2 linked regions of the Oligoflexus sp. genome follow. The protein of the gene in region 2 binds, or shares a complex with, the protein of the main gene of each other region. Links are inferred from orthologs where the notes say so. Each region holds a gene or a part of one and is shown on either strand. Other genes may lie near its edges.

Region 1 (3,050 bases), on a different replicon or contig from region 2:
GACTGTTATGAGCAATATGGGCCTGGAAATTGCGCTCCAGCGCATGGGTGTCAAGCTGCTGCGGGCCAAGGTCGGTGATCGTTACGTGGTCGATGAGATGCGTAAAGGTGGCTATAACCTCGGCGGCGAACAGTCGGGTCACCTTGTTTTCATGGACCTCAATACCACCGGGGACGGAATTCTGGCTGCGCTTAACCTCCTGGAAGTCATGCTGGAAAACGGCAAACCCCTGGCTGAGCTGAAACGCTGTATGGAGGTCCTGCCTCAGGTCTTGCGGAACGTCCGCGTTCAGCATAAGACTCCCTTTGAACAGCTGCCGGATGTCCATAAGCTGATCCAGGCGGCCGAGGAAAAACTCGGGCAAAGAGGACGCGTCCTGGTTCGCTATTCGGGTACAGAGAATCTGGCCCGGGTGATGCTGGAGGGCGAAGACCAGCACCGGCTGGAAACCATGGCCGCCGATATCGCGCGCGCTCTGGAAACAGCCCAGAAATAAAGGCTTGGGGAAATGATACGACTGGGTGTGAATATTGATCATGTGGCCACGCTGCGCAACGCACGCGGTGAAAGCTATCCGAGTCCGGTGCAGGCTGCGGCCTTTGCTGAACTCGGTGGTGCCGATAACATCACCTGCCATCTGCGCGAAGATCGGCGTCATATCCGTGATGCGGATGTGGAGCTTCTGAAACGCACGATCCAGGTGCCGCTCAATTTTGAAATTGCGGCCACGGATGAAATGGTGCGCATCGCCTCGTCCACGAAGCCGCATGCCGTGACGCTCGTTCCCGAAAAGCGCCAGGAGCTGACCACGGAGGGTGGCCTTGACCTGAGTCAGTCCTCGAAAAAACTCGGCGATCAGATTCACGCTCTGCGTGACCTCGGTATCGTCGTGTCCCTTTTTGTGGAACCCGACGTCAAGGACATGATCGCCGCGAAAAAACTCGGGGCCCAGGCCATCGAAATTCACAGCGGACATTACTGCCGCGCGATGCAGGACGCCCGCACCACAGCCGAACAGCTTGCTCTTCTCAAGCCTTTGCAGGAAGCCGCGCGCGTGGCTCATGACCAGGGTCTTCAGGTTCATGTCGGTCACGGTTTGAACTATAGCCAGGCGCATTGGATGCAGCTCGTGCCGCATCTGGAAGAAGCCAATATCGGTCACGCGATCGTGGCCCGTGCGATTTATGTGGGTCTGACCCAGGCCGTTCGGGAAATGAAAGCCTTGCTCAACGATCCTCAATTCCGTCCCAGCGTGGGCGGCTAAGGCAGGACCATGGCAGAGGAACTTTTTCGTCAGAGCCATGCGGAAGGTGATACGGCGCTTTTAAAGGCCGTGCAGGCCGAGCTTCAGCAGTATCCCTATTTCGTGCTCTGGCTGCAGGGCGAGATGGGTGCGGGCAAAACCAGTTTTGTACGCGCCTATCTTTACGAGCAGGGCCTTGCGGAAAACACGCCGGTCGTCTCGCCCACCTACACCATCATGAATGAATATCAGATCGGTCACGACTGGTACGCGCACCTCGACCTTTATCGTGCGGATGAGAATTTTTCGCTGCAGGAACTCGGGGTCCATGATGCGCGGCCCTATCGCGGGCTTTTCGTCGAATGGCCCGAACAGGGCGGTCCTGGGGAAATCCTTCCTCCTTCTCACGTCTTGAAGATCGAGGCGGACGGCTGGGATCGCCGCATTTATACATTGATTCGAATCCAAAATAAAAAATAAGAGGGCAAGCATGAGTCTCGATTTGCAATTTCTGAAAGACCTCGGCATCAGCAAGGAAAACGCTGCGGCCAGCACCGGCGTGGAATGGTTCGGTTCCAAGCAAAAAGGCAAGTTCGATTCCTATTCACCCGTCGATGGCCAGCTCATCGGCAGCGTGTATAAAGCCGATCGCCAGGACTATGAAAGAGTCATCAAGACCGCGGAAGCCGCAGCCTTGAAGTGGCGGCAAATTCCAGCGCCACAGCGCGGGGAAATCGTTCGGCAGATGGGCGAGAAACTTCGCCAGTTCAAAGCCCCGCTCGGCAGGCTCGTCGCCTATGAGATGGGGAAATCCCTTCAGGAAGGCTTGGGTGAAGTTCAGGAGATGATCGATATCTGCGATTTCTCCGTTGGTCTCTCACGGCAATTGCACGGCCTCACGATGCATTCGGAGCGCCCCAATCACCGCATGTATGAGCAGTGGCATCCCGTCGGACTCGTCGGAATTATTTCCGCTTTCAACTTCCCGGTCGCGGTCTGGTCCTGGAACTCCATGATAGCAGCGGTTTGCGGTGATGTTTCCATTTGGAAGCCTTCGGAGAAAACGCCACTTTCGGCTATTGCGTGTTTTAACATCCTGCGCGATGTTCTGGTGGCAAATAAAGTGCCGGAAGGCGTGATGAGTCTGATCGTAGGTGACGTCGCTGAAATTGGCGAACCGATGACTGCGGACACCCGCATTCCTTTGATCTCGGCGACCGGCTCGACCCGCATGGGCAAGCGCGTGGGAGCCGTGGTCGGCGCGCGTCTCGGTCGCAGCATTCTGGAGTTGGGCGGGAACAATGCCATCATCCTGACCCCGGATGCTGATTTGAAACTCGCAGCGCCTGCGGTTGTGTTCGGTGCGGTGGGAACCTGCGGCCAGCGCTGCACGACGACCCGTCGCCTTGTGATTCATGAGTCGATCTATGAGCAGGTGAAAACCATGTTGCTCAAGGCTTATAGCGGTCTTCGCATCGGCTCGCCCCTGGACGAGAAGAATCACGTCGGTCCTTTGATCGATAAGCAGGCTGTGGAGATGATGCAGTCCGCATTGAATCAGGCGAAGAAGGAAGGCGGCACTCTGATTTACGGCGGCGAGGTTCTGAGCGGCGGTGAATACGATTCAGGCTGCTATGTGAAGCCGGCGATCGTCGAGGCGAAGCCGGAAATGCATATGGTGCAGGAAGAGACCTTCGCTCCCATCCTTTATCTGCTAAAATACAGTGGAGATGTGGAGAATGCGATCGCCATCCAGAACAATGTGAAGCAGGGCCTCAGCTCTTCGATCTTCACCTTGAATCTGCGG
Region 2 (3,102 bases):
GCAAGCAGGATCTGGCGCAAAAACCTTTGGTTTATGGCCAGAGCATTACCGACGGCTGCATTGCCTGGGAGAGTACCGAGGAGTTGATCCGTACCGCTTACGAACAGCTGGGATCATGAACCGATCCGCACGGCCTCGGAGCGAGTCCCATCATAGCGAATAAATGAACTTCGTCAGTTCCACATACTCTTCCGGCGTCAGGGTATCCGGTCGGCGATTCAGATCGATCGGACAGCCCTGCAGTCTTTCTTCCGTTAAAAATTGCCTGATGGCATTCCGCAGTTTTTTGCGGCGCTGCGTGAAGGACACGCGAGCGACCGTTTCCACCTTGCGTAAGAAATCATCCGGCATCGTATGCGCGCGCATCTTCATGAAAACGAGGGCGCTGTCGACAGCCGGCACCGGCGTGAAGCAGGTGCGTTCGACCTTGCACTCAATCTGCACCTGGGTGCGGAGCTGCGTGTAAACGGAAAGGCTGCCGTAATCCTTGGTGCCCGCGACACCGGCAAGGCGGGCGGCGAATTCCAGCTGCACAAGAAGCTCGACGCCCTTCACGCGATGCATAGAGGGAAGCACCCACATGACGATCGGCGTGGAGATCGCATAGGGAATGTTGCCGACGATGGCCGTTGGTTCATTCGATTCATCGAGCCATTCCTCAAGATCGAATTTCAGGACGTCCTCGTTCACGATGCGCAGGCTGCCAGGCAGCTCGCCCTTGCGTGCGGCATAGTACTCTTCGAGGCGGTCGGCAAAGCGATGGTCCTTCTCGACCGCTGTGACCTTCCAGGGCTGCTCGATCAGAGCCCGGGTCAGAACACCACCACCAGGGCCGATTTCCAGCACGCGGGTGATATGCAGGGACTGAAGGCGTTCGACGACTTTGCGCACGGGCCAATCGGTTTTCAAAAAGACCTGGCTCAGTGATTTCTTCTGTTTAATACGGTCTTCACCCATAGACATGGAGCAGCTCCTGCTGATGAATGTTGGTCGTTTCAGCTAAACTGATAACGGGAAAAGGCATCCCAGCCCAGTTGTTTAAAGACGGACGTATCGTTCGCCTTCACGTAGTGCTGATAACCCAGAGCTGCAATCATCGCGGCGTTGTCGGAGCAAAAGCGCAGTTGGGGAAAATATACGGGAATTTTTAATTTCGCCTGGGCCAAAGCCCGGAACCTTTGATTGGCCGCGACGCCCCCAGCGATCAGAATACTGCGGGCGGCTGGACGCTGCTGACTGGCACCGTCGAGCTTGCGAACAAGTTGGCCAAGGGCTTCTTCCTGAAAGGAGGCGCAGAAGTCGCGAAGTTTTTCTTCGCTCATATCTGCGGCATGCCTTCCACGCAAGTTTACCATATAGGTTTTCAGACCTGAATAACTAAAGAGGAGTTTGTTCTTCTGCTCCATCATGCGCGGCATCGGATAATGCTCGGCATGACCCTTTTGTGCCAGTTCCTCGATCACGGGCCCACCAGGGTATCCCAGTCCAAAGAGTTTGGCCACCTTGTCAAAGGACTCCCCACAGGCATCATCGATGCTATAGGCTAAAAGCTCATAAACCGTAGGCTCGGGCATATAGTAAATATTCGTATGACCGCCGGATACGACAAGGGCGAGGCAGGGGTAAAGTTCGGACTCGGGGACGTCCAGTCCCAGGACCGCGCCCTGCACGTGGGCTTCGACGTGATTCACGGGGATCAAGGGTTTGCCGCTGGCAAAGGCAAGGCCTTTGGCATACGCGATGCCGACCAGAAGCGCTCCGATCAGTCCGGGACCTTGGGTCACGGCGATCGCATCCAGCTGATCCAGAGTGCAGTCAGCTTCCCGCAGAGCCTGCTCGACGATGGCATCGATCAGCTTCAGATGCTCACGGGCCGCGATCTCGGGCACCACACCACCGAAGGCGCGATGCACGTCGATCTGCGATTTGATAACGGATGAAAGCGCCTGCCGTCCGTCACGGACCACCGAGGCGGCTGTTTCATCGCAGCTGGATTCGATACCAAGGATCAGGGTCATTTCACTTCCAGTTCAGAGTTTGGCCAGCTTATTCTTGGCTTGTTTCGCTTCAGCCGAGCTGCCGTATTTTTGAATCAGTTCCTGATAATAGATCTTCGCGGTTTCCGCATCGCCGAGCTGCTGGAAGCAGTCGCCCATGCGGAGCAGCGCCACGGACATGTTTTCCTTGGGCTTGCTTTCAATATAGTCGTTATATTTCAAAGCGGCTTCACGGATATTGCCGGACTTATAAAGGCTCTCGGCGATGATGTAGGTGGCTTCCTGCTTATCTTTCTTGGCCTTCAGGCTGCCGAGGACTTTCTCGCCCTCTTCAGCGATCGCCTTGAATTTCTTCTTATCGAAGGCGGTGCGCAGATCATCAAGATTTTTCAGCGAAGCGCTTTTTTTTTCTGTGGCTTTCGCGGCCTTCTCTTTGTCCTTCGCCTTCTCGTCTTTCTTATCCGACTTCTTGCTCGACTCCACCGACTTATCGATGACGCCGAGGATCTTGTTCTGGTTTTCTTCGACCAGCGTCATGCGTTCGTTGAGTTGAGTCAGAGTCTTGGCCACCGAACCTTCCTGGTCGGGATCGGTTCCTGGGAGCTGACCTGTCGTCACTCCAATGCGTAGTGCGTCGATATCACCCTTCATTCGCTGCAGCTCGATCGAGATCTTATCGAGCCTTGTACTGACCGAGGCCTCCTGCCGGCTGGTCGCGGTGTTGATCTCTTTCCCCTGCGCGCTCAGCTGGTTTTCCATCTGAAGAACGCGGGTTTGAAGACCAAAGATATCATCACGAAGCTGCTGCTCCTCGGCCGGAGTTACACAGGCGGCGAGGGATGCGAGGACGCCGCAGGTGAGGATCGGCCAGGGATTGATTCTGCGCAAACGGATCATTGTTAAGCCCTTTTCTTTTTCCTAAGAGTCTCAAGCCGCTTATTAATTATAACAAGTCGGCGGAAAAACAAATTGGCCTCTTTGGTCCAGTTATCGTAGTAGGGCCCCAGCGTATTGTGATGCATGGCGAGAAGTCGCATATCCTCCTTCCAGGCCATCAGCTCCGTCATAGCTTTTTTGGCGTCTTCAAGATCTGCGAAGAGTTTTT

What was found.
Region 1: the proteins of tsaD (region 2) and tsaE are in contact, whole or in part, in a crystal structure (PDB 6N9A), measured with the Thermotoga maritima proteins. The link is inferred for Oligoflexus sp. from one-to-one orthologs. Residues at the interface, in WP_004082750.1 of Thermotoga maritima: Cys10, Asp11, Arg49, His50, Leu82, Gly84, Gly135, Gly136, Glu154, Thr155, Leu156, Asp157, Asp158, Ser159, Glu162, Asp165, Lys166, Arg169, Leu170, Tyr175, Lys213, Thr214, Leu217, Tyr218, Gln221, Arg222, Asn324; in WP_004082108.1 of Thermotoga maritima: Leu37, Gly38, Lys46, Lys57, Val59, Lys60, Ser61, Thr63, Phe64, Thr65, Leu66, Met67, Val69, Pro71, Tyr82, Arg83, Leu84, Asp86, Asp88, Phe89, Asp93, Ile128, Asp130, Glu131, Arg134.

Annotation. Positions count from the first base shown.
Region 1 is NZ_DASTAT010000034.1:28,950-31,999, forward strand. What follows is about bases 269-2,998. They hold tsaE (tRNA (adenosine(37)-N6)-threonylcarbamoyltransferase complex ATPase subunit type 1 TsaE), read left to right. Parts: upstream 269-1,273; coding sequence 1,274-1,723; downstream 1,724-2,998. Other genes in these bases: glmM (phosphoglucosamine mutase), read left to right, coding at 269-496; VFO10_RS07215 (pyridoxine 5'-phosphate synthase), read left to right, coding at 509-1,264; VFO10_RS07225 (aldehyde dehydrogenase family protein), read left to right, coding at 1,734-2,998. In the rest of the region: more of glmM, read left to right, coding at 1-268; more of VFO10_RS07225, read left to right, coding at 2,999-3,050. UniProt on the Escherichia coli protein: Required for the formation of a threonylcarbamoyl group on adenosine at position 37 (t(6)A37) in tRNAs that read codons beginning with adenine.
Region 2 is NZ_DASTAT010000066.1:39,449-42,550, reverse strand. What follows is about bases 8-2,789. They hold tsaD (tRNA (adenosine(37)-N6)-threonylcarbamoyltransferase complex transferase subunit TsaD), read right to left. Parts: upstream 2,019-2,789; coding sequence 996-2,018; downstream 8-995. Other genes in these bases: VFO10_RS14275 (tetratricopeptide repeat protein), read right to left, coding at 2,031-2,789; rsmA (16S rRNA (adenine(1518)-N(6)/adenine(1519)-N(6))-dimethyltransferase RsmA), read right to left, coding at 151-963; VFO10_RS14290 (3-deoxy-7-phosphoheptulonate synthase), read left to right, coding at 8-119. Also shown: more of VFO10_RS14290, read left to right, coding at 1-7; more of VFO10_RS14275, read right to left, coding at 2,790-2,894; VFO10_RS14270 (hypothetical protein), read right to left, coding at 2,897-3,102.